Regions from separate parts of the Nonomuraea sp. NPDC049709 genome, predicted to be linked through region 3. Evidence: predicted binding sites of a transcription regulator. Region 3 holds the regulator's gene; each other region holds the start of a gene.

Region 1 (10,032 bases), on a different contig from region 3:
CCAGAACCGGTCGTGGGCCGCGCGGTCGCGGTGGTCCTCGGTGAACGCCTCGGCCCAGCGGGCGCGGGCGCGGATGGAGGTGCCGTAGTTGCCGGGGGCGATCACGACGACGTGCAGCCCGTACGGGGTGAGCTCGAAGCGGAGCGCGGCCGACAGCGACTCCAGGGCGGCCTTGGCCGCCGAGTAGGCGCCCTCGAAGGGCACGCCGACCGAGCCGGCGATGGACGAGACGTTGACGATCACGCCGCCCGGCCTCATGTGGGGCGCGAGGGCGCGGATCAGGCGGACGGGGCCGAGGACGTTCACCTCGAACTGGGCGCGCAGCTCCTCGTCGGACAGGGTCACGACGGGGCCGCGCAGGATGTATCCGGCGTTGTTGACCAGCGCGTCCAGCTCGACGGGGGCGCCTCCGAAGGGCTCTGTGACGTCCAGCCGCCGCACCTCGAGGGGCAGACCCTCGTCCGCGGCGGCGCGGCGCAGGCGCTCGGCGCCCTCCGACCGGGGGTCGCGGACGGTGGCGAGCACGCGGTCGCCCCTCCTGGCCAGCGTGAGCGCCGTCAGCAGGCCGAACCCGCTGCCGCACCCTGTTACGAGCACGGTTCTCATGAGGCCTCCCGGAAAAGTCGGTAAACTACTCGTGTTTGCTTCCGGGACCAGGAATACAAGTAAATGCTCGCATTTGTCAACGAGGAGACCCATGGCTGAACGCACGGTCCGTCGGCAGGCGCGCGGCCTGAAGCGCATGGCCGAGATCCTCGACGCCGCCGAGCTGGTGATCGCCGAGGTCGGTTACCCGGACCTGACCACGAACCAGGTCGCCGCGCGGGCGGGGGTGTCGCCGGGGTCGCTGTACCAGTTCTTCAGGAACAAGGAGGAGGTCCTGGACGCGCTCGTGGCCCGCTACACCGTCGACCGGCAGGAGTTCTGGGCCGCCCGGCTGGCCGCGGTCACGCCGGAGATCCCGCTGGAGGCACTGGTGGGGCAGCTCGTGGACGAGAGCGTCAAGTTCAAGAGCGAGTCGCCGGCGTACTGGTCGCTGCTGTACGGGACGGCGACCGGCGACCAGTTCGCCGCGGCCTCGCAGCGGCTGCACGAGGACATCGCGCGGCAGCTCGCGGCCATGCTGCGGCGCCGCGCCCCAGAGCTGCCGGAGGAGCGCGCCCAGCTCATGGGGACCATGGGGCTGGCCATGGTGAAGGCGGTGATGCCGATGGTCACCTCATCGCCGCCGGAGCGGTCGGCCGAGCTGGTGGACGAGCTCAAGCACATGCTGGTCCGCTACCTGGCCTGAGCCCGCGGGGGTCAGGCGTTCACCCGGGCCAGGCGCGTTCAGGCGGATCGGGCGCGTTCAGGCCGGGGTCAGGCGCGTCCACGCGAGTCAGGTGCGGAAGGGGCCCGCCACCTCGAACGTGTGGCCCTCCGTGCGGCCGCGCCGGGCCGAGAAGTAGAGGCGCTCGCCGTCCGGCGAGAACGCCAGCCCGGTCAGCTCGGCCCCGTCGTGGCCCTCGAGCCGCAGGAACGGGGTCACCGCCCGGTCCGGCGCGATGACGTCGACCTCCGGGCGCTCCCTGGCGACGTAGAGGTCGCCGGAGGGGGCGGCGGTGATGGCGCGCACGCCCTCGCAGAGGCGGTCGAGCGTCGAGGTCTGCGCGTCGTACGCCCACAGGCCGGTGTCGCCCTTGGTCGTGAAGTAGCACACCCCGCCGGCGTAGTGACAGCCGTCGCCGCCGTCGAAGTGGCGGGCGTCCTCGACCTGGTGGCGGGCCTCCTTGAGCAGGGCGGCCGGCGAGGGCACCGCCTGCCAGTGGCCCGAGGCGCACAGCACCTCAAGCGTGCCCTCCGTCAGGTCGCCCCAGTCGCCCGGCCGGAACCGGTAGAAGCAGCCGTCGGGCTCGTCCTCGGTCATGTAGATCACGCGCCGCTCCGGGTCGCACGCGGCGGCCTCGTGCTTGAAGCGGCCCATGGACAGGCGGGGGCGCGCGGCGCGCGTGCCGTAGGGGTCGCACTCGAAGACGCGGCCCCGGTGGCCGAGCTCGCACGACAGCCAGGTGTGCCACGGCGTGGCCCCGCCCGCGCAGTTGAGGTCGGTGCCCGACAGGATGCGATAGGCGTCGCCGATGCTGCCGTCGGCCCGGAAGCGCAGCGCCGAGGCCCCGCCGAGCAGCGGGAGCTCGGAGTTGGACACGTAGATCCAGCCGGCGCCGTCGGGGAAGCAGGCGCCGCCGTCGGGCGCCGCGTGCCAGGTCAGGCCGGCCACCTTGTGACCGGAGCGGGCCACGACCCTGCCGGTGAACTCGTGGGGCAGCGCCAGCCCGCCCGGCCCGGGCAGGCCGAGCGGTCCATACGGGCTTACCCCGCCAGGCAAGAGCGGGCCCGTGCGGAGGAGAGTCTTGTGGGACATCGTGGGGCCTCCCTCTAGGTGCCACGCTAGTCGACCGCACCGACATGAATGGCAGGGACTCGCGACATCAAACTCTGCGCAAACCCCGCCGCCGCTCCGCCCGACCGGACGCGGGCGGTGACGTTCCGTACGCCTGGCGGAGGTACGCGAAGCGGCGACCGCCCACCCCGTGACGTTGCGTGACGGCGAAACCGCTTTCCCGGGCGAGCGAGGCGACGTCCGAGACCGAGGCGTCCGCCCAAACGGAACCGGGTCCCGGTGACAGCACCGTGGCGGGGCCGGGCGCGTCCGGTCCGGCTGGGGACGATCACCTCTTACCTCGCCGCATGCGAAAGCCCGGGCCGAACGCCCGGGCTCTTCGCAGATCTGTCAGCGCTGGGCCTGGAACATCCAGTGCTGCTTGTCGATGTCCTGCGCCACCGCGATCAGCAGGTCCTGGCTGACGGGGTCGGGCTCGTCGGTGGCCTGGATGCGCTCGTACATGCGCTTGCTGATGCCGTCCAGGATGTCGGTGAAGGTCGCCACGACCTTGCCGTCCTCGATCCAGCCGCCCTCCGGCTGCGGGAGCTTCGTGGAGCGGGAGATCGTCGCGGAGCGCCCGTCCGGGTTGATCCCGAGGGCTACGGCCCGCTCGGCGATGGTGTCCATGTGCGTTCTGGCCAACTCGGTCACCTCGTCGAGCTGGAGGTGGATCGGGCGGAAGTGGGAGCCGATGAGGTTCCAGTGGGCCTGCTTGGCGACCAGTGAGAGATCTATGAGGTCGACCAGGGCGCCCTGGAGAGCTTCAGCGACGGTGTTCCTGGCTTCGCCTGAGATGGGACCGGTGATCGTAGCCATGTCGTCATTCCTCCCCGACGGTCGGACTTTACACATTTAGAACGAAATCGGGCCTGTAGTTCTTCCGATCGCCGACGTTGTTGACAGTGTAATAGTGACAGTGTCATTGTGAGGGTATGAGCGAGACCTGGACGATCGGCGAGCTGGCCGAGCACGCGGCGCGCCTGCTGCGCGACGGCGCGCCGCCCCCTGCCAACGGCCGGGTCCGGGACGTGCCCGGGGAGCGGCTGATCCGGTGGTACACGACCATCGGGCTGGTGGACCCGCCGCTGACCCGGCGCGGCCGGATCGCGCGGTACGGGCGGCGGCACCTGCTGCAGCTGGTGGCCGTGAAGCGGTTGCAGGCGGCCGGCCGGTCGATCGCCGAGATCCAGGCGGCGCTGGCCGGGGCGACGGACCGGATGCTGGAGGCGGCGGCCCGGGTGGAGGCCACGCCGGTGACGGACGCGGGCCAGGCGGGCGGTGCTGCCAGTGGGCGTGCCGGTGGCGGCCCGGGGTCGCGGGTGGGCTCGTTCGATGGGGAGACGGCACGCGGGCGTTTCTGGGCCGAGCGGCCGGGTGCCGAGACCGCGCGTGCCCAGGGAGCGGCGCCGGACACCGTCCCGCCGAAGCCTGGAGGGGGCGGTGCAGAGGACGCCGGTGTCGCGCCCGGCCGTCCGGCCGCGGGGAACGGCAAGACCTCCGGACCGGGGCCGGCGGCCGGTCGCCCGCATGGCGCACCCGCTGGGCCGGAGCCCCCGGCGGGCCACCCGCGAAGCACACCCGCAGGACCGCAGCCCCCGGCGGGCCACCCGCGAAGCACACCCGCTGGGCCGCAGCCCGCGGCGGGTCACACCCGAAGTGGAACGGCTGGGGCGCAGCCCGCGGCGGGTCACGCGCGGGGCGCGAGCGCCCTGCCCGGCCGTCCGGCCGGACCCGGGGGCGCGTCCGACGAGAGCGCCGGGGCAGGCCCGCGAGGCGCGAGTGACGTGCGCGGCCGGCCGGCTGACGCGGGGGGCGGGCCCAGCGGGAGCGTCGCGCCTGCCCAGGCAGGGGGCGGCGAGACCGGTGGAGCCGGCGTGTCACCTCATTCCGGGCAGGCGGGCCGTGGAACGACCGCTTCCGCGAAGTCGGGGGCCGGGCATGGCGGTGTGGCGTCGCGGGCGAGCGTGGTCAGCGGGGTCAGGCTGGGAGACGGGGTGCGGCTGGTGCTGGACGCGGGCCGGGTTCCGTCCGAGGAGGACGTACAGGCGGTGCTGGCGGCGGCGGGGCCGTTGCTCGCGGTGCTCGAAGAGAGGGAGCTGACATGAAGATCACTTCGCTGGAGCCCGCACGGTGCCTGCCGGTGCCGGACGCCGGGATCGGCGCGCTGCTGACCGAGCGCGGCAACCTGCCGCTGGAGAGCGTGGACGTGGCCGCGGACATCTCCGGGCTCGTCGCCGGGGTCGAGGTCACGCAGGGGTTCAGGAACCCGTTCGATGTCACGCTGGAGGCCACGTACGTCTTCCCGCTGCCCGACCGGGCGGCCGTGACGGGGTTCCGGATGGAGGCCGACGACCGGGTGATCGAGGGCGTGCTGAAGGAGCGCGGGCAGGCCAGGGCGGACTACGACCAGGCGCTGCGCGAGGGCCGGCGGGCGGCGATCGCCGAGGAGGACCGGCCGGACGTGTTCACGATCAGGGTGGGGAACATCCTGCCCGGCGAGCGCGTCTCTGTCCGGCTGACCATGAGCCAGCCGCTGCCGTACGAGGACGGCGCGGCCACGTTCAGGTTCCCGCTGGTCGTGGCCCCGCGCTACATCCCCGGCAGCCCCGTCGACGGGCAGCCGGCCGGTGACGGCACGGCGCCCGACACCGACGCCGTCCCCGACGCCTCCCGGATCAGCCCGCCCGTCCTGCTGCCCGGCTTCCCCAATCCCGTGCGGCTCTCGCTGGCCGCCACCGTGGACGCCGCCGGTCTGGAGCTGCGCGAGCTGGCCTCCAGCCTGCACGTGGTGGAAGAAGGCCATGAGGGACCCCCCAAGGGACCGGCCAAGGGACAGGGCCGCACCGTACGCCTGCGCCCCGGCGAGCGCCTCGACCGGGACTTCGTGCTGCGGCTGTCGTTCGACGCCTCCACGTCGTTGCAGCTCGACGGCCGGGGGACGTTCGCGCTCACCGTGCTGCCTCCGCCGCTGCAGGCCACCCGGGCTCCGCGCGACCTGGTGCTGCTGCTCGACCGTTCCGGCAGCATGAGCGGCTGGAAGATGGTCTGCGCCCGGCGGGCGGCCGCGCGCATCGTGGACACGCTGACGCCGCAGGACCGGTTCGCGGTGCTGACCTTCGACTCGGTGGTGGAGCAGGCGTTCGAGGGGCTGGTGGAGGCCTCCGACCGCAACCGCTACCGGGCGGTCGAGCACCTGGCCCGGGTGGACGCCCGGGGCGGCACCGAGCTGCTCGAACCGCTGCGCCAGGCCATCGCCCTGCTGGGCGGCCAGGCCGGGCGGGAACGCGTCGTGGTGCTGGTCACCGACGGTCAGGTGGGCAACGAGGACCAGATCCTGGAGCAGGCGGGCGGCGCGCTGTCGGCCATGCGCGTGCACACCGTGGGCATCGACCGGGCCGTGAACGCCGGCTTCCTCGGCCGCCTGGCCGGGCTCGGCGCGGGGCGGTGCGAGCTGGTGGAGTCGGAGGACCGGCTCGACGCGGCCATGGAGCACATCCACCGCAGGATCGGCGCTCCCCTGGTCACCGACCTGTCGATCAAGGATCTCGAGGTCGAGCCGGACACGGTCACCCACCTCGGCTCGATCTTCCCGGGCGTGCCGCTGCGCGCGTACGGACGTCACCGCGAGGGCACCTCGGCCACCGTACGCGGGCTGGCGGAGGGGGCGCCGTGGGAGGAGCGGGTCGCCGGCGTGACGGTGGACAACCCGGCCATCCGCGCCGTCTGGGCCCGGGCCCACCTGCGGGAGCTGGAGGACCGGTACGCCATGGGCGAGCACGACCTGGAGACCCGCATCGTGCGTACGTCGCTCGAATACGGCGTGCTGTGCCGCTTCACCGCGTACGTGGCCATCGACACCAGGCAGGTCGCCGGCGAAGGGCCGGAGCACCGGGTCATCCAGCCGGTCGAGCCGCCGAGCGGCTGGGAGATGCCGCCGGCGGCCCCGATGATGGGCGGCTTCGCTGCCAACGCGATGCTGGCCGCCGCCCCCATGAGCGTTTCCCGGATGTCCGGGCCCGGCCTCGACGCGGCGGACATGGAGCAGGGCTTCGTGGCCGGTGGGCCGCAGGCCGGCGGGTTCGGCGGGCCGGCGGGCCGGGGGTCGGGCGGGCCGGAGGCGGCCATGCCGAAGGGGCCGAAGCGTGCTCCGGCGGCGCCCGGTCGTGGGCGGTCCGGCATGTACGCGGGGCGGCCCACGCACCGGCCGGAGTCGGTACGGCCGCAGCTGGTGGCCGAGCTCGACCGGCTGAGGGCTCTTCCGGTGCCGGATCTGGCGTACCTGGCGGACCTGGGCACGCGGCTGGCGGCACTGGCGGCGTACCTCGGGGGGAACGAGGAGCTGGAGGCGCTGGCCCGGGAGCTGGAGGCGGCCGAGCGGCCGGGCGCGGCCGACGCCCAGGCGCTGCACGATCGGGCCGTCGAGGTGCTGACCGCGCTGGTCGGCGGCGGCTCACCGCCCCCGGGATCGGGACCGGGGCCGATGCCGGGACCGGGGTCCGGGCCGGGGTCCGGGACTTCCGGTGAGGGGCGGCGCGGCCCCTTCTGGAAGCGCGCCTGACCGGCTGGATCCCGCGTGCCGTCGCCGCGCGGGCGCGCCGCCTCCCCGAGGCGGCGCGCCCGCTCCGGGGAGGTCACATGATGGGCGTCCATTCCCGCAGCAGCACGATCTCGTAGCCGTTCACGGCCGTGTACGGGTCCTCCTGGAGGATCTGCCGGAGTTCGGCCTCGTCCGCCACCTCGTAGACGTGCAGCGCGCCGCTGTCGTCCGCCCAGGGCCCGGCGGTCACCAGGCGCCCCCGCTCCTGGAGCCGCCGCAGGTGTTCCCGGTGCGCGGGGCGGGCCGCGAGCCGCCGGGGGTCGCCGTCGAAGGCCAGTTGCAACACGTATCTCGCCATGCCCGCACGCTAGGGCCCGGCGGTCCCGGTGCTCAGCATCGCTGGGCACGGGGGTGGTGTATCAACGGATACATGGCGTACACACTGGCGGACCTGCCCATGTTCGAGGAGCTCGGGGAGGAGCGGCTGCGCGGGGCGGCGGCGGTGGCCCGGCTGCGGCGCTACGCGGCCGGGCAGGTCCTGTGCACCGAGGGCGATCCGGCCGATCACCTGATCGTGCTGCTGGCCGGGCGGGTGAAGGCGGGGAGGGTGAGCGCCGAGGGCAGGGAGGTGGTGCTCGCGGTGGAGGCCGCGCCGGTGGCGTTCGACAAGACGGCCCTCCTGGTGGACGGGCCGCACCGGGCCACGCGCACGGCCCTGACGGAGGTGGAGGTGGCCTACCTGCCGCGTGCCGCCGTGCTGGAGCTCGTGGACGCCGAGCCGTCGGTGGCGGCGCGGCTGCTGCGCACGCTGGCCGCCACGGTGCGGGACCTGGACGAGCGGCTGCTGGACGCGGCGGTGCGCGACGTGCCGTCGCGGGTGGCCGCCTGGCTGGTACGCCGCTGCGCCGCCGCCCGCGTACCGGACACGCCGCCGGACGGGCAGGTGGACGCCGGGCCGGTACCGCCGCACGACCGGCACGCGGACGCCGGGCGGGTGGCGCTGCACGGCGGGCAGGCGGGGCTGGGGGCCGAGATCGGGGCGAGCAGGGTGAGCGTCAACCGTGCCCTTCGCCGGTTCGAGCGACGGGGGTTGATCGCGATCGGCTCCGGGGAGGTGGTGGTGCTGGACCGCCCGGCCCTCGCCCGCCTCGCCGCCGTTCCCGCCCCCTCCGCGTAGGCCCCATGCTCCCGTGATCGCCCAGCCTCAGGGGGTGCGCCGGGGGGGCCGGCGCAATTACCCGCGGGCGTCTATCCGAGCCGGTCAGGCTGTTCTATCGTCACTGAGCATGGCGACCTCTCGCGCCCCTCTCCGCTTCGTCGAGGCGGTGTCCGCCACCGTCTCGGAGCATCGGAGGTCAGGTTTCTTCTTCGACTTCGACGGCACGATCGCCCCGATCATGCGAGATCCCGCCGCCGTGTTCCCGGTGGCCGGCGCGGTGGAGCGGTTGCGGGTGCTGGCGGGGCTCGTGAGCAGGGTCGCCGTCGTCTCGGCCCGGCCGGCCGCGTTCCTGTCCGACCGGTTCGCCGGCGCCCCCGAGGTGCGCCTGTTCGGCCTGTACGGCATGCAGACCGTCGTCGACGGCCGCGTACGCACCGACGCCGCCGCCCAGCCCTGGGCCCCCGTCATGGGCCGCCTGGTCGCCGACGCCGCCCGCGAGCTGCCCGGCGAGGTGCTGGTGGAGGACAAGGCGCTGCTGGTGGCGCTGCACTACCGGGCCGTCCCCTCGCTGCGCGGCGCGGTGGAGCGCTGGGCTTCGGAGAAGGCGGCCGAGCTGGGACTGCGCGAGCAGTACGGGCGCATGGTCGTCGAGCTCAGGCCCCCGGTCGAGCTGGACAAGGGCACGGTCATCGAGCGCGAGACCGAGACGCTCACCCGCGCCTGGTACTTCGGCGACGACCTGTCCGACGGCCGGGCGTTCGACGCGCTGCGCGGCCGGGAGGAGCGCGACCCGGCGTTCCTGGGCGTCAAGGTCGCGGTGGCGAACGGGGAGACCGGCGACGAGCTGGCGCGCCGGGCGGACTTCACGGTCGAGTCCCCCGAGGCCACGCCTGACCTGCTCGACCACGTCATCGGCGCGTTCCCGGGGCACCCGTCGGCTCGTACCCTGGATAAGTGACGACACTTGTCCTGGACGGAGGGCTGGCCACCCAGCTCGAGCGGCTCGGCGCCGATCTGCGCGACGACCTGTGGTCGGCGCGGCTGCTGCTGGAGGAGCCCGAGCTGATCCGGGCCGCCCACGCCGCCTTCTTCGCGGCGGGGGCCGACGTGGCCACCACCGCCAGCTACCAGGCCACGATCCCCGGCTTCGCGCGCCGCGGGCTGGACGTGGCCGCGGCCGAGCGGCTGATCCGGCTGTCGGTGGAGCTGGCCGGGCAGGCCCGGGACGAGGCCGGGCACGGGCTGGTGGCGGCCTCGGTGGGCCCGTACGGCGCCTACCTGGCCAACGGCGCCGAATACACCGGCGACTACGACCTCGACGAGGACGGCCTGTACGCCTGGCACCTGCCGCGCTGGGAGATCCTCGCCGCGGCCGGGGCCGACCTGCTGGCCTGCGAGACCATCCCGTCCTACCCGGAGGCGCGGGCGCTGGCCCGGCTGCTGGCCGGCACGACCGGCGTGAAGGCGTGGGTGAGCTTCTCCTGCCGCGACGGCGAGCGGCTCAACGACGGCACGCCGATCCGCGAGGTCGCCGCCCTGTTCGCGGGGAACCCGAAGGTGGTGGCCGTCGGCGCGAACTGCACCGCGCCCCGCCACATCCCCGGGCTGATCTCGTGCCTGTCCGGCGGCCTGCCCGTGGTCGTCTACCCGAACTCGGGCGAGACGTGGGACGCCGCCGGCCGCCGCTGGCTGGGCCTGGCCGACCCGGTGGAATACGGTCAGGCCGCCATGGAATGGCAGCGGGCGGGGGCGTCGCTGATCGGCGGCTGCTGCCGTACGACGCCCGAGCACATCAGGCAGATCCGCGCGCACCTGGCCTGAGCCGCCGGCAGACCGGCAGGCGAACGGCCCCGCCGTGTTCACGGCGGGGCCGTTCGCGGGGTCCTCGGGCGTCTGGACCGGCAGAACCAGGCG
Region 2 (10,032 bases), on a different contig from region 3:
CGGCGACACGGCGAGCTGCTCGCGCCCACCATCGAGCTCGTCCTGGGGGAGGCGGGCGCCTCCCCGCGCGACGTGACGGCCATCGTGGCGGGCAGCGGCCCCGGTCCCTACACCGGGCTGCGCGTCGGGCTGATGACCGCGCAGGGGCTCGCCACCACCCTCGGCGTCCCCGCGTACGGCATCTGCACGCTCGACGCCGTCGCCTACGGCAGCGGGCTCACCGGGCCCTTCCTGGTCGCCACCGACGCGCGGCGGAAGGAAGTGTTCTGGGCGCGCTACTCCGATCTGCGCACCCGGCTCGACGGTCCCTTCGTGGACCGGCCCGCCGACGTGCCGGTGGAGGGGCTGCCGGTCGTGGGCGCGGGCGCCCAGCTCTACGCCGACCTCCTGGGGGGCGGGGGCGACGCGCCGCCCTACCCCTACGCCGGCGCGCTGGCCGCCCTGGCGGCCGAGCGGCTGGCCCAGGGCATCCCGCTCGACCCGCCGCGCCCGATCTACCTGCGCAGACCCGACGCCGTGGCGCCGGGAGCACCCAAGAGGGTGACGGCGTGAACCTCAGGCCGATGACCGCGGCCGACCTTCCGGCGGTCATGGCCATCGAGCGTGCCACGTTCCCGCTCGACGCGTGGAGCGAGGGCATGATGCGCGGCGAGCTGGCCGAGATGCCGCGCTCCCGTCACTACGTGGTGGCCCTGGTGGACGACGAGATCGTCGCCTACGCCGGGCTCGCCGCCGCGGCCGACCAGGCCGACGTGCAGACCATCGCGGTGCTGGAGAAACACCAGGGCACGGGCATCGGCAGCGCGCTGCTGACCGCGCTGCTGGCCGAGGCGAGCCGCCGGGGCGCCCGGGAGATCTTCCTGGAAGTACGCGCCGACAACCCGCGCGCGCAGGCGGTCTACCGGCATTTCGGGTTCGAGGAGATCGGCACCCGCCGCCGCTACTACGACGACGGCACCGACGCGATCATGATGAGAAGGAAGCTAGGTGACTGACGCACCCCTGGTCCTGGGCATCGAGACGTCCTGCGACGAGACCGGCATCGGCATCGTCAGGGGCCACACGCTGCTGGCCAACACGATCGCCTCCAGCATGGAGGAGCACGCCAGGTTCGGCGGCGTGGTGCCCGAGGTCGCCTCGCGCGCCCACCTGGAGGCCATGACGCCCACGGTGGAGGCCGCGCTGGCCGAGGCCGGGCTGAAGTTCTCCGACATCGACGCCATCGCCGTGACGGCCGGCCCCGGGCTGGCCGGGGCGCTGCTGGTCGGCGTGGCCGCGGCCAAGTCCTACGCGCTCGGCCTCGGCGTCCCTCTCTACGGTGTCAACCACCTCGCCGCCCACGTCGCCGTCGACCAGCTCGAACACGGGCCGCTGCCCAAGCCGTGCATCGCCCTGCTCGTCTCGGGCGGCCACTCCTCGCTGCTGCTCGTGCCCGACGTGGCCGAGGACGTGATCTCGCTCGGCTCCACCGTCGACGACGCGGCCGGCGAGGCGTTCGACAAGGTGGCGCGGGTGCTGGGGCTGCCGTTCCCCGGCGGACCGTACATCGACCGCGCCGCCCGCGACGGTTCGGGGACGGCCATCGCCTTCCCGCGCGGCAAGGTCGACGACGGCACGCTCGACTTCTCCTTCTCCGGGCTCAAGACGGCCGTGGCGCGCTGGGTCGAGGCCAGGGAGACGGCGGGGGAGTCCATCCACGTGCCCGACGTGGCCGCCTCCTTCCAGGAGGCCGTGGTGGACGTGCTGACCCGCAAGGCGCTGCAGGCGTGCCGGAAATACGACGTGCACGACCTGCTGATCGGAGGCGGGGTGGCGGCCAACTCCCGGCTGCGGGCGCTGGCCCAGGAGCGGTGCGACGCGGCGGGCGTACGCCTGCGCGTGCCCCGTCCCGGGCTGTGCACCGACAACGGCGCCATGGTCGCGGCCCTGGGCTCCGACCTGGTCGCGGCCGGCATCACGCCCTCGACGCTGGAGATCCCGGCCGACTCGTCGCTGCCGATCACGACGGTGCACGTCTGAGCTCCTCGCCGCCGATCACGACCGCGCACGTCCGAGCTCCTCGCGCCCGCGGAGGGCGCGCAGGCGCACGGCCAGCGCGGCACCCGCGAGTACGGAGAAGAGCCCGATCTGCCACCAGTCGGAGTCACTGCCGCCCAGGTGCCGGTCCAGCAGGTGGTTGATCGCGTGGAAGGTGTTGGTGAACACGTAGCCCGCCAGCACCACCGCGATCACGTCGCGCCACCACAGGGCGCACAACATCATCATGCCGATGCCTATCTGGAAGACACCGGCGTCGTGCAGGAAGTGGACGTGGTCGGGCCAGTTCGCCCATGCGGCGAAGCCCGTCGGATCGATCCGCATCCACACGCCGGCGACGAGCATCGTCGCCGCGGCTACGACCACTGTGATCTTGATGAACATCCGTTGCTCCTTTCGCTCCGAGCAACGGACGGTCATGACCTCCCGGACGTGACAGGAACGGCTGTGAGCCGCCTCACAGGGGCGCTCAGTCCTTGGCCCGGGTCGGGCGCAGCAGGGCCTCCGCCAGGGCCAGCATGGTCTCCTCCAGCGCGCCCAGGCGCTTGTTCAGGTCTTCGGTCGCGGGCTGGACGATGCCGGACACCGTGCCGGCCAGCTCGTCGCGGTCGGGCCGCGACCTGACCAGGTCGGTGAGCGCGTCGGCGGCGGCGGTCAGGCGCTCGGCCTGCTCGCCGGTGTGGGACTGGATGAGCTCGCCGACCCGCTCGGGGATGGCCAGGGTGGCGGGGAGCTGGCTCATCCGCTGGTTGACGGCCTCGATGCGGTCGTCCACCGACTCCAGGTGCTCGCCGGCCTGCTCGGCGCGGGTGGCCAGGCCGTTCATGTGGGTGTCGAGGCCGTTGAAGCGGGAGTCGATGGCGTCGAAGCGGCCGGTCATGTGCTCCTCGGCCTCCACCAGCCGCTCGTCGATGGCGTCGATCTGGTTGTCGAGCTTGTTGAAGCGGCCCTCGCTGCGGGTGGCGCTCTCGCTGACGTGCTGGCCGGTGGCGACCAGGCGCTCGTCCAGCGAGGCGAAGCGGGCGTCGACGCGTACGTCGAGGGCGTCGAAGCGGTCGTCGTGGCGGCCCAGGTGGCCGTCGAGCGTGCCGAGCCGCTTGTCGACCGCGCCGAGTTGGCCGTCCATGGACAGGATGCGCTTGTCGACGCCGCTCATCCGGCCGTCGATGCCGTCGAGCCTGGTGTCGATGTCGGCCAGGCACTCGTCGGCGGACTCCAGCCGGCTGTCGAACCCGGTGAGCCTGGTGTCGAGGCCCATGAGCTTGCCCTCTGCCCGGTCGAGCCGGGCGTCCACGCCGCTGAGCCGGGCCGTCAGGCGCTGCTCGCTCTCCCCGAGCTGCACCGCGAGGTGCTGGTCGGTCTCGTCGAGCCTGGTGGTGAGGCGCTGCTCGACACCGGACAGGCGGCTGGTGAGCTGCTCGTCGGCCTCCTTGAGCCGGCTCACGAGGCGCTCGTCGGCCTCCAGGAGGGCCGTGGCCAGCCGCTGGTCGGTCTCGTCGAGGCGGAGGGTCAGCCGCTGGTCCGCGTCGTCCAGGCGGGCCGTCAGGCGCTTGTCGGTCTCGTCCAGCCGGACGGTGAAGCGCTGCTCGGCGGCGTCCACCTTGCTCGCAAGCTGCTCGGCCGTGCCCGCCAGGCGCTCACCGACGCCGTCCGACATGTCGTTGACCACGGCCTCGACCCGGTCGGTACGGTCGGCCAGCTCGGCCATCGACTTGTCGAGCCGGGTGAAGCGGCTGGCGGCGGCCTCCATGCTGGAGTTGAGGCCGGCCAGCGTGGCCGCGAAGTCGGACATGCCCTTGGTGATGCCGTCAGTGGTGTCGAGCACCGACTGCAGCCGGCTCAGCGCCTCGTCCACGCTCTCGCCCACGGTCCCCAAGTCGGCCCACAGGCTCGGCAGCTCGGCGACCGGAGTCACGCGGGCGTCCACGTGGCCCACCTTCTCGCCCACGGCGTCCACGTGGTCGCGCACGGCCTCCACGTGCTGAGCCAGGCCCTCCGCCCACATCGGCGGCTTGGCGGAGATCTCCTCGAGCCGCCCGCTCACCGACTCAAGAGTGCCGCTGAGGCCCCCCAGCTCGCGCTCTCGCACCTCCCGCAGGAGCCACTCCATGCCTTCGAGCCGCTGGCGGATCTCGTCGAGCACGGCGCCCTGGGTGCGCTGCTCGTACACGTGGTCCTGGGCGGCGCGCGCGAGCAGGTCCCGCATCCTCTTGGGGACGGCGTCGTAAGCGCCCGTTTGAAGAAGGGTGGTGTGGTTGGAATGGTCCACCGAAAGCTCCTTCGCTCGCCGACGGTCTGCCGCGCAGCGGTGGGGTAAGGTCCGGTTCATTTCTGAAAGAGCGAGAACGCGGTCAACCGCATTAGGGGGGAGAACTCCCGCCCGCCCACCTTAGCCTTTCGATCAAGGTCCGTCAGTGGTGAAGTGAAAGATCGCGGTTAACGCGCGGATGACCGGATTTGAGGGTTCAGCCAGGTGAGAGGGCCTTGCAGATGAGAACCGATGGTTTGTCGATAATCCTGGTCAGGATGATGACCGCCGAGTTGTCGCCCTTGAGTCGCAGGTCAGCGCGGAGGCGTTCGATGTCGATGGCGGAGCCGCGCTTTTTGATGGTGACATTGCCGATTTTTCGGTCACGGAGTGCGGCGCGGAGTCTTTTCAGCGAGAAAGGAAGAATGTCCTCTATTTCGTATCTTGTGGCCCACGGGGAGTCCACCGGGTCGTCGGCCGTGATGTAGGCGATCATCGGGTCGAGCAGCCTGCCGCCGACGAGCTCGGCCACCTCGCCGACGAGGTGGGCGCGGATGGCGGCGCCGTCGGGCTCGTAGACGTAGCGGCCGGCGGGGCCGACCGGGGCCTGGACTCCGGCGGCGGTCAGGGTGTGGCCGCCCGGCAGCAGGGTGGCCCGCCGGCCTCCGCCCTGGCCGGTCCAGAGGGTGGCCTCCTTGACCTCGCCCTTGTAGGAGATCCACTCGGCCTCGGCGCCCTCGGGGATGAACTCGTACGGGAGGCCGGGGGCCACCTTGAGGCACGCCAGGGCGGCCCGGGAGACCAGGTCGAGCACCACGGGCCAGGGCGGGGAGTAGGCCATGGGATCGAACGTCCGGCCCCTGCCCGTACGCCTGGCCGGATCGGCGAACAGCACGTCGTAGTCCTCGGGCCGCACCCCGGCCGCGTCCGCGACGGTCACCGTCACCCGCTCGCCCACGCCGAACGCCTCCGCGTTGGCCCTGGCCACGGCGACGGTCAGCGGGTCGGTGTCCACGGCGGTCACGGTGCAGCCGGCGCGGGCCAGCGCGAGGAGGTCGCCGCCGACGCCGCAGCAGGCGTCCAGGACGTGGGGCGCTCCCGCGGGGCGAAGGGCGAACAGGCGGCGGGCGCGGTGCTCGGCGACCTCCGCCCGGGTGGACTGCTCCAGGCCGTGTGACGTGAAATACATTTTGCCGGCGTCTTGCCCGAACTTGGCCCTGGCCCGCTCCCTGAGCCCGGCCTGGGTGAGGGCGGCGGAGGTGAGCCCGGCGTCGTAGGTCCTGCGCAGGGTGGTGGCGGCGGCGACCGGATCGGCGCCCACCAGCTCTCCGGCCTCCACGAGCGCCCGCCGGCCGCGCGGGGTGAGCAACTCGGTGAAGGCGTCCAGGTCCACGTCACCTGACGTTAGCGGCACCGGGCACGTACCCGTCACGCAGGGGACGCGCGGGAGCTCTACCGTCTGATTACGGTCTGATCGCTCTCAGCAGACGCGTTCGTGTTGACTGTCAAGCCCCTCTTGCATATGTTTCCTGTTGGCACTCTCCCCTTGAGAGTGCCAACGTGCGACGAGGCAGGTCTGACACCCGCGACGGCAGGCCCAGCTGGTCGCCTCTTCTAGATCATTCAAATCTGAAGGGGAGGTCCGATCGTGACGACCGCCACCAAGGTTCCCGTTAAGCCGCTCGGCGACCGCATTGTGGTTCAGCCGCTTGAGGCCGAGCAGACCACCGCTTCCGGCCTGGTCATCCCTGACACCGCCAAGGAGAAGCCGCAGGAGGGCAAGGTTCTTGCGGTGGGCCCGGGCAACTGGGACGAGGACGGCGACAAGCGGATTCCGCTCGACGTCTCTGAGGGCGACATCGTCCTCTACAGCAAGTACGGCGGCACCGAGGTCAAGTACGGCGGCGAGGAGTACCTCGTGCTCTCCGCCCGCGATGTTCTCGCGATCATCGAGAAGTAGGCCGGATGTGTCGAGCCCCGGGCGCTCTTGAGGGCGGCCGGGGCTTTCGACGCTAGGAGAGGACATTCAGCAATGGCGAAGATCCTGGAGTTCGACGAGGACGCCCGCCGCGCGCTCGAGCGCGGCGTGAACGCCCTCGCGGACGCCGTGAAGGTAACTCTCGGCCCGCGTGGCCGCAACGTCGTCATCGACAAGAAGTTCGGTGCGCCGACGATCACGAACGACGGTGTGACCATCGCTCGTGAGATCGAGCTGGAAGAGCGCTACGAGAACCTCGGCGCCCAGCTCGCCAAGGAAGTTGCCACCAAGACCAACGACATCGCGGGCGACGGCACCACCACCGCGACCGTCCTGGCCCAGGCCATGGTCCGCGAGGGCCTGCGCAACGTGGCGGCCGGCGCCTCGCCGCTGTCGCTCAAGCGCGGCATCGACAAGGCGGCCAGGACGATCAGCGACAAGCTGCTCGCCAGCGCCCGTCCGGTCGAGGACAAGAAGGAGATCGCCAATGTCGCGACGATCTCCGCTCAGGACGCGCAGATCGGCGACCTGATCGCCGAGGCGTTCGACAAGGTGGGCAAGGACGGTGTCCTCACCGTCGAAGAGTCCAACGCCATGGGCATGGAGCTCGAGTTCACCGAGGGCATGCAGTTCGACAAGGGTTACCTGTCGGCCTACATGGTGACCGACCCCGAGCGGATGGAGTCCGTCCTCGAGGACGCCTACATCCTGCTCACCCAGGGCAAGATCTCCTCCATCGCGGACTTCCTGCCGCTGCTGGAGAAGATCGCCCAGACGAAGAAGCCGCTCCTCGTGGTCGCCGAGGACGTCGAGGGCGAGGCCCTGGCCGTCCTGGTCACCAACAAGATCCGCGGCACCTTCACCTCCGTGGCCGTCAAGGCCCCGGGCTTCGGTGACCGCCGCAAGGCGATGCTGCAGGACATGGCCATCCTCACCGGCGGCCAGGTCGTCAGCGAGGAGGTCGGCCTCAAGCTGGAGCACGTCGGTCTCGAGGTGCTCGGCACGGCCCGCCGCGTCGTCGTCACCAAGGACGCCACGACCATCGTCGACGGCGCCGGTGACGCGCAGGCCATCGAGGACCGCGTCAAGGAGATCAAGCTCGCCATCGAGCAGTCCGACTCCGACTGGGACCGCGAGAAGCTGCAGGAGCGCCTGGCCAAGCTCGCCGGCGGTGTGTGCGTGCTGCGTGTCGGCGCCGCCACCGAGGTGGAGCTGAAGGAGAAGAAGCACCGCCTCGAGGACGCGATCTCCGCGACGCGCGCCGCGATCGAGGAGGGCATCGTCTCCGGCGGTGGCTCCGCGCTCATCCACGTCTCCAAGGAGCTCGACGACCTCGGCCTGACGGGCGACGAGGCCACCGGTGTCGGCGTCGTGCGCCGCGCGCTGGTGGAGCCGGCCCGCTGGATCGCCGAGAACGCCGGCCTCGAGGGCTACGTGGTGACGCACAAGGTCGCCGAGCTGGAGGCGGGTCACGGCCTCAACGCCGCGACCGGCGAATACGGCAACCTGCTCGACCAGGGCGTCATCGACCCGGTGAAGGTCACGCGGTCGGCCGTGCAGAACGCGGCTTCGATCGCGGGCATGCTGCTCACCACCGAGGTGCTCGTGGTGGACAAGCCCGAGGAGGAGGCCCCGGCCGGCGGCCAGGGTCACGGTCACGGCCACGGCCACTGACCGGTCTTCCGTACGCACGCGTCACGGCCCGCACCCTGAGGGGGTGCGGGCCGTACGCGTTCCCGGGCCGTCGGGGGCCGTGAGGGGCCGTACGCTGGTCGCGGGCTCGGTGTGGGGAGGCGGGGCGGGATGCGGTACGCGCGGGCGGTGGAGCGGCTGCGGATGCTCGCCGAGGAGTGCGAGCGGACCAGGCGCGTCCCGGCGGACGAGCCGTTCCTGCGGGCGGCGTACGTGTTCGGCGACCTGCTCGACGGGGCCGATCCCATCGACGCGGTAGAGGTCGTCCTCGTGCTGAATCTGCCGCCCGAGGAGGTGGCCTGGGAGACCCAGCCGCCCGGCACCGCCTGGCTGGTGGACTTCCTGCGCCTGGACAAGGGCGGGATCGCCTACTGGTGGCGGTCCCATCGGGATCCGGTGGCCAACCATCGCATCCGGGAGCCCGTACGGTTCTGGTCGCTCGAAGGGATCGAGAAGGGCGTGCTGGAGGCGCTGCGGGAGCGGCGGTTCGAGTCGGTACGCGGCGCCGCCGGTGGTGGCGAGGCGCGGGTGGCTCAGGTCGCGGGGGAGCTGGGGACCGCCCTGGAGCACCTGCGGGCCGTGCACGAGGCGTACTGGGACCGGCGGTGGCGGCGGGAGCACCGGGGGCTGGGGCGGTATCCGGAGCATCATCTGTGGGAGGCGGTCCGGGGGTACCTGGATCTGCTCGACGCGCGTGACGAACGCGAGTGATCGCGCCGGCGGGTTTGCTATCCGAAGGTCGCTGCGGTGCCTGCCTTGTTGCGATGGGTTCGCATTTGTGCCCGGGGAGGTTCTGGGCGGGATGGGGGGAAGTGTGGGAAAAGGTGGATTATTGGAGTAAACCGGGTGCGGGCCATAAGCGTCGGCGGTCTGACAAATATCGTGCATTCCGGGTTATCAAGTGAAACATTATGTCAATATTAAGGCTTAGTGTGGTCGGTTGATTACTGCTGGTTATCGTCGCTTCAATGTGACCAATCCGTAGCCGTTCGCTATGACGACAGGCAGGATCAGTGCGGGCATCATGCCTATCGTGAGCGAGGGAAGCGTCGCCGACGCCAAAATTGGGGTAAGGCTCGCGTCGAGACTTCCGGCACGGACGGATGACTCCGACCTTAGGGAACTGACGAGCCTCGCCGTGCAGGGAGATCGCAGTGCGATCGAATCTCTGCTCGGTGAGTTGCGTCCGATGGTGGTGCGGTATTGCCGCGCCAGGCTGGGCAGGGTTTCAGGGCAATATCACATTGCCGACGACGTAGCCCAGGAGGTGTGCATCGCGGTGTTGTCCGCGTTGCCGCGATACCGGGACATGGGGCGGCCATTCGCGTCCTTCGTGTTCGGGATCGCCTCGCACAAGGTGGCCGACGCGCTGCGCAGTTCGGTGCGGTCGGCCGTACCCACTCAGGATCTGCCCGACGGGCCCGACGACGGGCCGGGGCCAGAGGAGACGGTGGTCAGGTACATCGAGGTGGAGCACGCCCGGCGGTTGCTGGCCAGGCTGCCCGACAACCAGCGCGAGTTGCTGCTGATGCGGGTGGTGTCGGGGCTGTCCGCCGAGGAGACCGGTAATGTACTCGGCATGTCACCGGGTGCGGTTCGCGTCGCCCAGCATCGGGCGCTGGCGAGGTTGCGGCAGATGGCCGAGCTGGAGTCGGCTTGACGCCTGAGGAGGAGACCGACGCGCTGCTCGACGCGCTCGGTCGTGGAGAGACGCCTGGCTCAGGCGATGTGGCGGCGCGGCTGCTGGCCGCGCTGCGGAAGGATGTCGGTCAGCGGCGCTCCTCCGTGTCGATGACGCCGTCGACATAGCCTCTGGCGTAGTCCCAGCTGACGTAGTCGGCGGGGTCAGGGTGAAAGGCCGGCTCGTGGACCTGCGGCTGGCCTTTCTCGATCATCTGTTTCAGGTTGCCGCGCAGCAGCTCCCAGTCGAAGAAGTGCTGCTCGCCGCATTCCGGGCAGTCGAGTACGAGCCCCAGCACCCCCTGCGGTTCGAGCAGGGAGCGGAAGACCTCGACGTCGGCGAGGTCGGTGATGGCCTCGTCGCGTTCGGCTGCCGTGAGCGGCTCGGCGTCGTCGA
Region 3 (10,032 bases):
CAACCTGTTCTGGTGGCGAGCGGGCGCGGCCGCCGCCAGTGCCATCCTGGTGGCCGGAACGATCGTGATGGCCGTCCCCGAGCTGCGCTCCCAGATCATCGACCAGAAGCCCGTCGCCCCGCTGGGCAACGAGGTCACCGAAGTCCCGTCCAACTCCTCCACCACCCGCTCGCAGCAGCCCCCGGCGCAGGAGCCGAGCCCCGACCAGCCCAAGGTCGTGATCCCGGACACCACGCAGCCGGCGTCGCCGCGGCCCACCAAGAAGGCCGACTCGACCAGCAGGCCGTCACCGTCGCCGTCGCCCAGCGCCACCACCACCGACTGCCCGTCGCCCCAGGCCGAGCAGGTCGAGCCGCCGGCCGACTGCCCCGTGATCTCGCCGACGCCCACCGTGGAGCAGACGACAGCGCAGCCCACGACGTCGTGTCCCCCTGAGGAATGCCCGCCCGACGACGTGACGGAGACTCCCACCACCGTGGCCAGTCCCCTGCTGGAGACCGACCAGACCACGCCCTAGGAGCTCACCAGCGCCCTGTGCGGCTGAGCAGCACGGCCGCCGCCGCCACCCCCGCCGTGGACGTGCGCAGGACCGTCGGCCCCAGCAGCACCGGCATCGCCTTGGCCGCCCGGAACCCGGCCAGCTCCTCCTCCGAGACGCCCCCTTCGGGGCCCACGACGACCACGATGTCGCCCCCGGCCGGCAGCTCAACCCCGGACAGCGGCTCGGCCGCCTCCTCGTGCAGCACCAGCCCCAGCGCCGCCTCCGACAGCAGCCGCTCGACCTGCGCGGTCGAGGCCAGGTCCGCCACCTCGGGCAGGTGGAACCGGCGGGCCTGCTTGCCCGCCTCGCGGGCCGTGGAGCGCCACCGGCCCAGCGCCTTGGCGACCTTGTCGCCCTTCCACTGCGTGATGCTGCGCGCGGCCGCCCAGGGCACGATCACGTCCACCCCCGCCTCGGTCATCATCTCGACCGCCAGCTCGCCCCGGTCGCCCTTGGGCAGCCCTTGGACGACCACGATCCGGGGCCGGGGCGCCTCGACGTCGTAGCGGCGCAGCACGTCGAGCCTGAGCGTGTCCTTCAGCGTCTCGCGTACGACGCATTCGGCCACCCCGCCGGCCCCGTCGGTCAGATCGACCCGCTCACCGGCCCGCAGGCGGCGCACGGAGGCCGCGTGCCGCCCCTCGGGGCCGTCGAGCGTCAGCTCCGGTCCGTCCAGCCGGTGGGCCAGGAACACGGGTGCGGTCACGTCACCGGCCGTTGAAGGCGTCACGCAGGCGGGAGAAAAAACCCTGCTGTCCCGGTGCGAACTTGCCAGGCGGGCGCTCCTCACCCCGCTGCCTGGACAGTTCGCGCAGGAGCTCTTCCTGGGCCGTGTCGAGCCGGGTCGGCGTCTCCACGTTGACGTGGATCAGCAGGTCGCCCCTGCCGGACTCGTTGAGCCGCTGCACGCCGCGCCCGTACATGGTGATGACCTGGCCGGACTGCGTGCCGGGGCGGACGTCGACCTCCTCGGAGCCGTCGAGCGTCTCCACCGCCAGGATGGTGCCGAGGGCGGCGGCGGTCATCGGGATCTGCACGGTGCAGTGCAGGTCGTCGCCGCGCCGCTCGAAGATCTCGTGGGCCCGCTCGACGATCTCCAGGAACAGGTCTCCGGGCGGTCCGCCGCCGGGGCCGACCTCACCCTCGCCGGCGAGCTGGATGTGGGTGCCGTCCTCGACGCCCGCGGGGATGCGCACCTTGATCGTACGGCGGGTGCGCACCCGGCCGTCGCCGGAGCACTCCTGGCAGGGGTGGCGGATGATCGTGCCGAAGCCACCGCACTGCGGGCACGGCCGCGAGGTCATGACCTGGCCCAGGAAGGAGCGGGTGACCTGGGAGATCTCGCCGCGCCCGTTGCACATGTCACAGGTGTCGGGGTGGGTGCCCGCCGCGGCTCCGGCGCCGTGGCACACCTCGCACAGCACGGCCGTGTCGACGACCAGCTCGCGGGTGGTGCCGAACGCCGTCTCGCGCAGGTCGAGCTCCACCCGGATGGTGGCGTTGCGACCCCTGCGGGCGCGCGAGCGGGGCCCCCGGGCGCCACCCGCCGTGCCGAAGAAGGCGTCCATGATGTCGCTGAAGGGGAAGCCCGCTCCGAAGCCTCCGGCGCCCGCGCCCGCCGCCGCGCCGCCGAAGGGGTCGCCACCCAGGTCGTACATCTGGCGCTTGTTCGGGTCGGACAGCACCTCGTAAGCCTGCGTGATCTCCTTGAACCGCTCCTGGGTCTCAGGATCGGGGTTCACGTCGGGGTGCAGCTCACGGGCGAGTCGGCGGTAGGCCTTCTTGATCTCGTCCTGACTTGCGTCACGGCGCACCCCGAGGGTGGCGTAGTAGTCGCTGTTTGCCACTTATCGACCTCTTATGATGCAGCCAGGATCTGGCTGACGTAGCGTGCCACCGCGCGTACGGCGCCCATCGTCACGGGATAGTCCATCCTGGTCGGCCCCAGCACGCCGAGCCGGGCAAGTTGGTTGTCGCCAGAACCGTATCCGGTCGCGACGACGGATGTGCCGCGCAGGTAGGGGTTTTCTGAGCCGATGCGCACGGTGAGAGCGGACGGGGTGTCTGATGAAGTCTCGCCGAGCAGCCGCATCAGGACCACCTGCTCCTCCAGCGCCTCCAGCACGTCGCGCAGGCCGACGGTGAAGTCGGCACCGGCGAGGTTGGCCGCGCCGGCGAACACGATCTTCTCGTCGTGCCGCTCCACCAGCGTCTCGAGCAGCACGGACAGGATCGTGGCCACGGCGGGCCGGTCTTCGACGGGCAGCCGCTCGGGCAGGTCTGCGACCAGCTCCGGGACGTTGCTCAGGCCGCAGCCGTCGAGGCAGGCGTTGAGCACGGCCCGAAGGTGCGCGATGCGGGTGTCCTCCACCACTTCGGGCAGCTCGACCACGCGCTGCTCGACCCGGCCGGTGTTGGTGATCAGCACGAGCATGACCCGCCGGTCGTTCAGCGGGACCAGCTCGACGTGCCTGACCGTCGAGCGCGTCAGCGTCGGATATTGCACCACCGCCACCTGCCTGGTCAGCTGCGCGAGCAGCCGGACCGTGCGGGTGACCACGTCGTCGAGGTCGACGGCGCCGGCGAGGAACGTCTCGATCGCCCGGCGCTCGGCCCCCGACAGCGGCTTGACCTGCGACAGGCGGTCGACGAACAGGCGGTAGCCCTTGTCCGTCGGCACGCGGCCCGCGCTGGTGTGGGGCTGGGTGATGTAGCCTTCCTCCTCCAGCGCGGCCATGTCGTTCCTGACCGTCGCCGGGGAGACCTTCAGGTTGTGGCGCTCGGCGAGTGCCTTGGAGCCCACCGGTTCGTTGGTGGACACGTAGTCTTCGACAATGGCGCGGAGCACCGCCAGTTTCCGATCGTCGAGCACGTGCTCACCTCCTGCCTCTGTCCTTATCAGGAACGCGGTGTCTAGCACTCTGTGTTCCCGAGTGCCAAGTGTACGGCTCTCGCCCACAAGGTGCGATAACACCGCGTCCCATCCTGCTGCTAGCTTCCTGGAAGCGACAGGCCTCACACTTGCCCATATGACCGACGAATCCCAGCCCCCGTCGTACGGCCCCCCGCCCGGGCAGGGTCCTTACCACGGTCAGCCGCGACCTCCTCAGTACGGCCCGCAGCCCGGCTCCCAGCCCGGCTACGGCCCGCAACCGGGATCCCAGCCCGGTTACGGCCCCCAGCCCGGCTCTCAGCCCGGCCCCGGCCAGCCACCACAGGGTCAGCCACCGCACGGCCAGCCGCCCTACGGACAGCCGCCTTTCGGCCAGCCGCCGCAGTACGGGCAGCTGCCGCAGTACGGGCAGCCCACCCAGTTCGGCCCGCCACCTCAGTACGGACAATACGGCCAACAGCCCCAATTTCCGCCACGAATCGACTCCAAAGCGATAAAGCCCCGCCTGTGGTGGCTCGCGGCGGCCTGGGGCGTGTTCGTGGTGTGCGCGGTGGTCGGCGTGCTCATGTTCACCGGCGGGGTGGTGAGCAGCGTGGCGGACCTGGCTCCGACACGGACGTTCGCGTCCGGCGAAAGCGTCACCGTCCCGGTGGACCCGGCCGACAAACCCGCCGTGTACATCGCCAGTGACACTCAGGTCACCTACGACTGCGCCATCACCGGCGGCCCCGGGCAGGCCAGGCTGGCCAAGACCGCGGGAACCCAGAAGGTCACGGTGAACGGGGCCGTCTGGGAGCAGTTCCTCGTGATCAACGCCCCGGCCAAGGGCGACTACCAGCTCACCTGCACCAACCAGGAGCAGGCCACCGTGCGCTACGGCGTGGGCCGCGACGCCCTGTCCGCCGTGGGCGGGATCACCGGCGGGCTGGCCGCGCTGGTGCTCGTCCCCGGAGCGGGTCTGCTCGTCGCGATCGCCGGCACCATCACCGTCCTCGTACGCCGCAGCGGTGCCCGTAAGCGCCTTGCGGTCAGCGGGTGATTTGCTACGGTCCCCGTGTGTACGAGGGCGATGTTCTGTCGGGAAATTGGCGTCGGCCGGGCAAGGGCAAGATCCCGAAAGTGCCCGCCGAGCCGGACCTCGTCGTGGAGGACGCGGACAGCGGCTTCTGCGGCGCCGTGGTGGCCTGCGACAAGGAGGCCGTCACGCTCGAAGACCGGTTCGGCAAGCGCCGCCTGTTCCCCCTCGCACCCGCCGCCTTCCTGCTGGACGGCAAGGCCGTGACGCTGGTCCGGCCCACGGCGGCCCCCGCGGGCCCCAGGCGCAGCGCGTCGGGCTCCATCGCCGTGGAGGGGCTGCGGGCCAGGGTGGCCAGGCAGAGCCGGATCTACGTGGAGGGCGTGCACGACGCCGCCCTCGTGGAGAAGATCTGGGGCCATGACCTGCGGGTCGAAGGGGTCGTGGTCGAATATCTCGAAGGAGTGGACGACCTGCCCGCCATCGTGGCGGAGTTCGGCCCCGAGCCGGGGCGCCGGCTGGGCGTGCTGGTGGACCACCTGGTGCCCGGCTCCAAGGAGAGCAGGATCGCCGCCGAGATCACCTCACCGGACGTGCTGGTGGTGGGGCACCCCTACATCGACATCTGGCAGGCGGTCAAACCCTCCGTGCTGCGCATCCCCGCCTGGCCCGACGTGCCGCGCGGGGTGCCGTGGAAGGAGGGCGTGATCGCCGCCCTCGGCTGGCGCATGGAGCCCGCGGAGGCATGGCGGCGCATTCTCGGCGCCGTCTCGAGGTACACGGACCTGGAGCCGGAGCTGCTCGGCCGGGTCGAGGAACTGATCGACTTCGTTACGGAGGCACCATGACCCACGACCCGCCCCAGCCACCGCCCGACGACGACGCCACGCGCAGAGTCACCCCCGCCGACCTCCCTCCGGCCTCCGGCCCCCAGCAACCCGGCTACGGCCAGCCGAACCCGTACGGCCAGCAACCCGGATCCCAGCCCGGCTACGGCCAGCAGCCCAGCTCCCAGCCCGGCTACGGCCAGCAGCCCAGCTCTCAGCCCGGCTACGGGCAGCAGCCCAGCTACGGCCAGCCGCCGCCTCCTGGCTACGGCCAGCAGCCCGGCTCCCAGCCCGGCTATGGCCAGCCGGGCGCCTACGGGCAGCAGATCCCCTATGGTCAGCAGGCGCCTTACGGCCAGCAGTCCGGCTCCCAGCCGAACTACGGGCAGCAGCCGCCCCCCGGCTACGGCCAGCCGGGCGCGTACGGCCGCCCCGGCGCACACGGCTACCCCCCGGGCCCCGGCGAGCCGTACGTCCCCGGCAGGTTCGGCCCGCGCCCCGGCACCGACGACACCACCATGGCGATGCTCTCGCACCTCCTCGGCCTGCTGGTCTCGTGGATCGGCCCGCTGATCATCTACCTGATGAAGAAGGACGAGTCCCCCTACGTCAGGGACCAGGCGGCGGAGGCGCTGAACTTCCAGATCACCATGTTCATCGGCTACCTGATCGCCGGCATCCTGACGGTCGTCTTCATCGGCATCCTGCTGCTGCCGATCGTCTGGATCCTGTCGCTGATCTTCCACATCCAGGCCGCCATGGCCACGAACAAGGGCCAGCCGTACCGTTACCCGTTCTCCATCCGGATGATCACCTAGACCAGGAGATCCCTGATGAGCGCGTCGGCCAGCAGCCGCCCCTGGAGGGTCAGCACCATCAGCCCCGACCTGAACGGCTCGGGCTCCAGCAGCCCGCGCGCCAGGGCGCTCGCCACGACCGTGCGCGCGGCGGGCGCCACCTCGGCCAGCGGGTAGCCGGAGACCAGCCGCAGCTCCAGCATCAGCCGCTCGGCGTCGCGGTCGTCCTGGCCGAGCACCTCGCGCGCGTGGGCGGGCGAGGCGCCGGCGGCCAGCCGCTGCGCGTAGGCGGCCGGGTGTTTGACGTTCCACCAGCGGGTGCCGCCGACGTGGCTGTGCGCGCCGGGGCCGGCCGCCCACCAGTCGCCGCCGGTCCAGTAGAGCAGGTTGTGGCGGCAGCGCGCCTCGTCGGAGATGGCCCAGTTGGACACCTCGTACCAGCTGAACCCGGCCGCGGCCAGCAGCTCGTCGGCGATCAGGTAGCGGTCGGCGGCGACGTCGTCGTCGGGCATCGGCAGCTCGCCGCGCCGGATCCGGGCCGCCAGCCGGGTGCCCTCCTCGACGATCAGCGAGTACGCCGACACGTGGTCGGGACCGGCCTCGATCGCCGCTGCCAGCGAGGCCCGCCAGTCGTCGTCGGTCTCCCCCGGCGTGCTGTAGATCAGGTCCAGGTTGACGTGCTCGAACCCGGCCGCCCGCGCCTCCCGCACGGCCGCCGCCGCCCGGCCGGGCGTGTGCCGCCGGTCGAGGACCTGGAGCACGTGCTCGCGGGCGCTCTGCATGCCGAAGCTGATCCGGTTGAACCCGCCGTGGCGCAGCTTCTCCAGGTAGGAGGGGTCGACGGACTCGGGGTTGGCCTCCGTGGTGACCTCGGCCCCCGGCTTCAGCCCGAACTCCGAGTCGATCGCGGCCAGGATCCTGGCCAGGTCTTCCGGGGGCAGCAGGGTGGGGGTGCCACCGCCGAAGAACACCGTCTCCACCGGCAGGTCGGCGCCGCCCAGGACGCGGCGCGCGAGGTGTATTTCCGCCACCACCGTGTCGGCGTAGTCGCGGTGCGACGCGCCCGGGCCCAGCTCGGCGGCGGTGTAGGTGTTGAAGTCGCAGTAGCCGCAGCGCGTCACGCAGAACGGAACGTGCACGTAGAAGCCGAACGGGCGCTCGCCGAGGCCGCTCAGGGCACTGGCGGGCAGCTCGCCCGAGGTGGGCGCGGGATCGCCGTCAGGCAGGGTCGATGGCACGCCTCCAGTTTGCCCGGCTCCCAAGAGTGCTCCGATCCAACTGCTCCGAGCGGCCGGATCGCGCCGGCCGTCGGGGACGCCTGGATCACCGACGACCCATCACCGGCCGGGGCGCGAACCTGGGCTCGAAGTGCGCCTGGATCGGGGCCGACGCGATCGTGGCGGGCGGCCCGTACGACGTGGACCTCCGCCGGTACCGGCGGAGGTCGCGCGGATCGTTGACGGTGACGGGCGGCGGCTCTACGATCGCGTCTAACTTATAGGAAAGTTTCCTATAAGTGGCGCAGTCCCCGGGAGCCGCTCCGTGAAGAAGAAGATCCTGCTCGCACTGTCGCTCTTACTCGGCCTCACGGCGATCTCCGTGCCCGCTGAGGCCCACTCCGGGTTCAAACGGGTCGCGTACTTCATCCAATGGGGCATCTACGGCCGGAACTACCACGTCAAGGACGTGGACGTCTCGGGCGCCGCCGCCAAGCTCACGCACCTGAACTACGCGTTCGGCTTCGTGAACGCCGAAAGCGGCTGCTACTCGGCCGACCCGTGGGCCGACTGGCAGCGGCCGGTGCCGGCGGAGCAGAGCGTGGACGGGGTCGCCGACGCGCCCGGCCAGGCCCTCAACGGCAACCTCAACCAGCTCCGCAAGCTCAAGGCCAAGCACCCCGGGCTCAAGACGATGATCTCCCTGGGCGGCTGGACCGGCTCGAAGTACTTCTCCGACGCCGTGCTCACCCCCGAGTCCCGGGCCGCGCTGGCCACTTCCTGCATCGACCTGTGGCTGCGCGGCAACCTGCCGGGGCTGGAGCCGGGCGCGGGCGCCGGCGTGTTCGACGGGATCGACCTGGACTGGGAGTGGCCGGGCTCGGCCGGGGCCGAGGGCAACGTCATCAGGCCCGAGGACAAGCGGAACTTCACGCTGTTCGTGGAGGAGCTGCGGGGGCAGCTCAAGGCGTTCTCGTCCAGGGCGCAGCTCACGGCGTTCCTGCCGGCCGCGGCGGCCAAGATCGACGCCGGGTTCGAGGTGCGCAGGGTGTTCAGGCAGCTCGACTTCGCGACCGTGCAGGGGTACGACCTGCACGGTACGTGGGAGCCGCAGACCGGCCACAACGGGAACCTGTTCACCGACCGGCGGGATCCGAACCCGGTGAAGTACAGCGTGGACCAGACCGTACGCGACTACCTCTCGCGCGGCGCGCCCGCCCGCAAGCTCGTGGTCGGCGTGCCCGCGTACGGCCAGGGCTGGACGGGCGTGACCGGCGGCGGCGACGGCCTGTACGCGCCCGCCACCGGCCCGGCCCCCGGCAAGTGGGCCCCCGGCGCGGAGGACTACAAGGACCTGGTCGGCAAGCCCGGCAAGCGCTACCGCGACCTGCGCACCGGGGCCATGTGGCTCTATGACGGGAACGAGTTCTGGTCCTACGACGACCCGGCGATGCTGGTGCAGAAGGCGGCCTACATCCGGCTCAAGGGGCTCGGCGGGTCGATGATGTGGTCGATCGACCAGGACGACGCGCGCGCCTCGCTCACCTCGGCGCTCTACTCGGTCCTGCGCTGACCGCCCGGCCGGGCGCGGCCTCCCCCCTCAGGCGAGGACGCGCTCGGCCATCTCGTCCCACCGGGCGTCATGTCCGGGAACCGCCAGGATGCGGCGCAACGCGTCCCTGTCCCCGTGCCGGGCCCGGAACCAGTCGGCCACGCTCACTCCGGTGCCGGGCCGCGAGACGATCTCCACCTCGTCCCCCGCCCCCAGCTCGCCGAGCTCGACCACCTTCAGGTACGCCCCGGGCCGCGCCGCCGCCGTGAACCGCTTGATCCAGCCGGTCTCGTCCATCCAGTTGCGGAACACCACGCACGGCGTCCTCGGCTTGGTCACCTCCAGCACGGCCCCGCCCACCCGCCACCGCTCGCCGACCAGGGCGCCGTTGACGTCGAGGCCGGACGTGGTCAGGTTCTCGCCGAACCGCCCGTGGCGCAGCTCCCTGCCCAGCTCGCCCTCCCACCAGTCGTAATCCTCGCTGGCGTAGGCGTAGACGGCCTGATCCGGCGAGCCGTGGTGCTGCTTGTCCGCCTGCTCGTCCCCGGCCAGCCCGTCGGCCAGCACCTGAACCCGGTGCGGGACCGCCCGCTTGTCGATCGCCGTCCGCCTCAGGTTCCCCGCCCAATCAGCGTCGACCGGCGTGCCCACGTTCACCGAGAGAATGCGCATACGGGGACGGTAACCGAGGATCCGCACCGGCAGCGACCCGCCTCCACCCCAGGGTGGAGATCGCGGCACTCAACCCGCAGACCGATCCGGTACGACCGCCGCCTCCCTACGGTCGTGGCCTGTGGAAACTGTGCAAATCTCCCTCCTCGTCCTCCTCGCCGTCGTGTTCGTCATCTACCGCCAGACGCGGACCCGCCCCGCCGCCGGGACGGGCAGCCTGTACACCGCCGGCGCCATGATCGTCCTCGGCCTCGTCTCGGGCGGCCTGCTCGACTCCGGGGGTTCGGGCGAGCTCATCGACACCGGGCACCTCGCCCTCAGCGTCACCCTCTTCGCCGTGGAGGCGGTCGCCGCCGTGGCTCTCGGTGTGTGGCGCTCGAGGACCGTACGCATGTGGGTCGACGACTCCGGTGTCGCCTGGTCGAAGGCCACCGGCTGGACCCTGCTGGCCTGGCTGGCCTCGATGGCCACCCGCGTCGCCCTCTACTTCGCCGGGGTGGCCGCCGGCCTGACCGTCT

Evidence for each region. The regulator HrcA, encoded in region 3, represses chaperone genes, less so after heat shock. The targets are predictions, from matches to a motif close to TTGGCACTCTCNNNNNGAGAGTGCCAA.
Region 1: a site for HrcA is predicted at 3,319-3,345, ahead of AB0J69_RS54945 (DNA starvation/stationary phase protection protein). Genes of this name have one in related genera too.
Region 2: a site for HrcA is predicted at 5,818-5,844, ahead of groES (co-chaperone GroES). Genes of this name have one in related genera too.

Annotation. Positions count from the first base shown of each region.
Region 1 covers NZ_JBFANM010000106.1:19,936-29,967, forward strand. The annotation lists gene AB0J69_RS54930 (SDR family NAD(P)-dependent oxidoreductase) at 1-606, opposite strand, end outside; gene AB0J69_RS54935 (TetR/AcrR family transcriptional regulator) at 698-1,291, shown strand; gene AB0J69_RS54940 (alkaline phosphatase PhoX) at 1,379-2,401, opposite strand; gene AB0J69_RS54945 (DNA starvation/stationary phase protection protein) at 2,771-3,238, opposite strand; gene AB0J69_RS54950 (MerR family transcriptional regulator) at 3,355-4,527, shown strand; gene AB0J69_RS54955 (VIT domain-containing protein) at 4,524-6,980, shown strand; gene AB0J69_RS54960 (muconolactone Delta-isomerase family protein) at 7,054-7,317, opposite strand; gene AB0J69_RS54965 (Crp/Fnr family transcriptional regulator) at 7,390-8,136, shown strand; gene otsB (trehalose-phosphatase) at 8,246-9,076, shown strand; gene mmuM (homocysteine S-methyltransferase) at 9,073-9,939, shown strand.
Region 2 covers NZ_JBFANM010000003.1:239,800-249,831, reverse strand. The annotation lists gene tsaB (tRNA (adenosine(37)-N6)-threonylcarbamoyltransferase complex dimerization subunit type 1 TsaB) at 1-552, shown strand, start outside; gene rimI (ribosomal protein S18-alanine N-acetyltransferase) at 564-995, shown strand; gene tsaD (tRNA (adenosine(37)-N6)-threonylcarbamoyltransferase complex transferase subunit TsaD) at 988-2,019, shown strand; gene AB0J69_RS04685 (hypothetical protein) at 2,035-2,421, opposite strand; gene AB0J69_RS04680 (hypothetical protein) at 2,507-4,306, opposite strand; gene AB0J69_RS04675 (methyltransferase domain-containing protein) at 4,503-5,678, opposite strand; gene groES (co-chaperone GroES) at 5,931-6,245, shown strand; gene groL (chaperonin GroEL) at 6,318-7,937, shown strand; gene AB0J69_RS04660 (hypothetical protein) at 8,067-8,666, shown strand; gene AB0J69_RS04655 (sigma-70 family RNA polymerase sigma factor) at 8,980-9,615, shown strand; gene AB0J69_RS04650 (DUF5319 domain-containing protein) at 9,725-10,032, opposite strand, start outside.
Region 3 covers NZ_JBFANM010000031.1:25,108-35,139, reverse strand. The annotation lists gene AB0J69_RS29220 (hypothetical protein) at 1-517, shown strand, start outside; gene AB0J69_RS29215 (16S rRNA (uracil(1498)-N(3))-methyltransferase) at 522-1,247, opposite strand; gene dnaJ (molecular chaperone DnaJ) at 1,249-2,388, opposite strand; gene hrcA (heat-inducible transcriptional repressor HrcA) at 2,400-3,413, opposite strand; gene AB0J69_RS29200 (hypothetical protein) at 3,571-4,473, shown strand; gene AB0J69_RS29195 (DUF3097 domain-containing protein) at 4,491-5,297, shown strand; gene AB0J69_RS29190 (DUF4870 domain-containing protein) at 5,294-6,094, shown strand; gene hemW (radical SAM family heme chaperone HemW) at 6,091-7,311, opposite strand; gene AB0J69_RS29180 (glycoside hydrolase family 18 protein) at 7,616-8,863, shown strand; gene AB0J69_RS29175 (MOSC domain-containing protein) at 8,891-9,514, opposite strand; gene AB0J69_RS29170 (hypothetical protein) at 9,636-10,032, shown strand, end outside.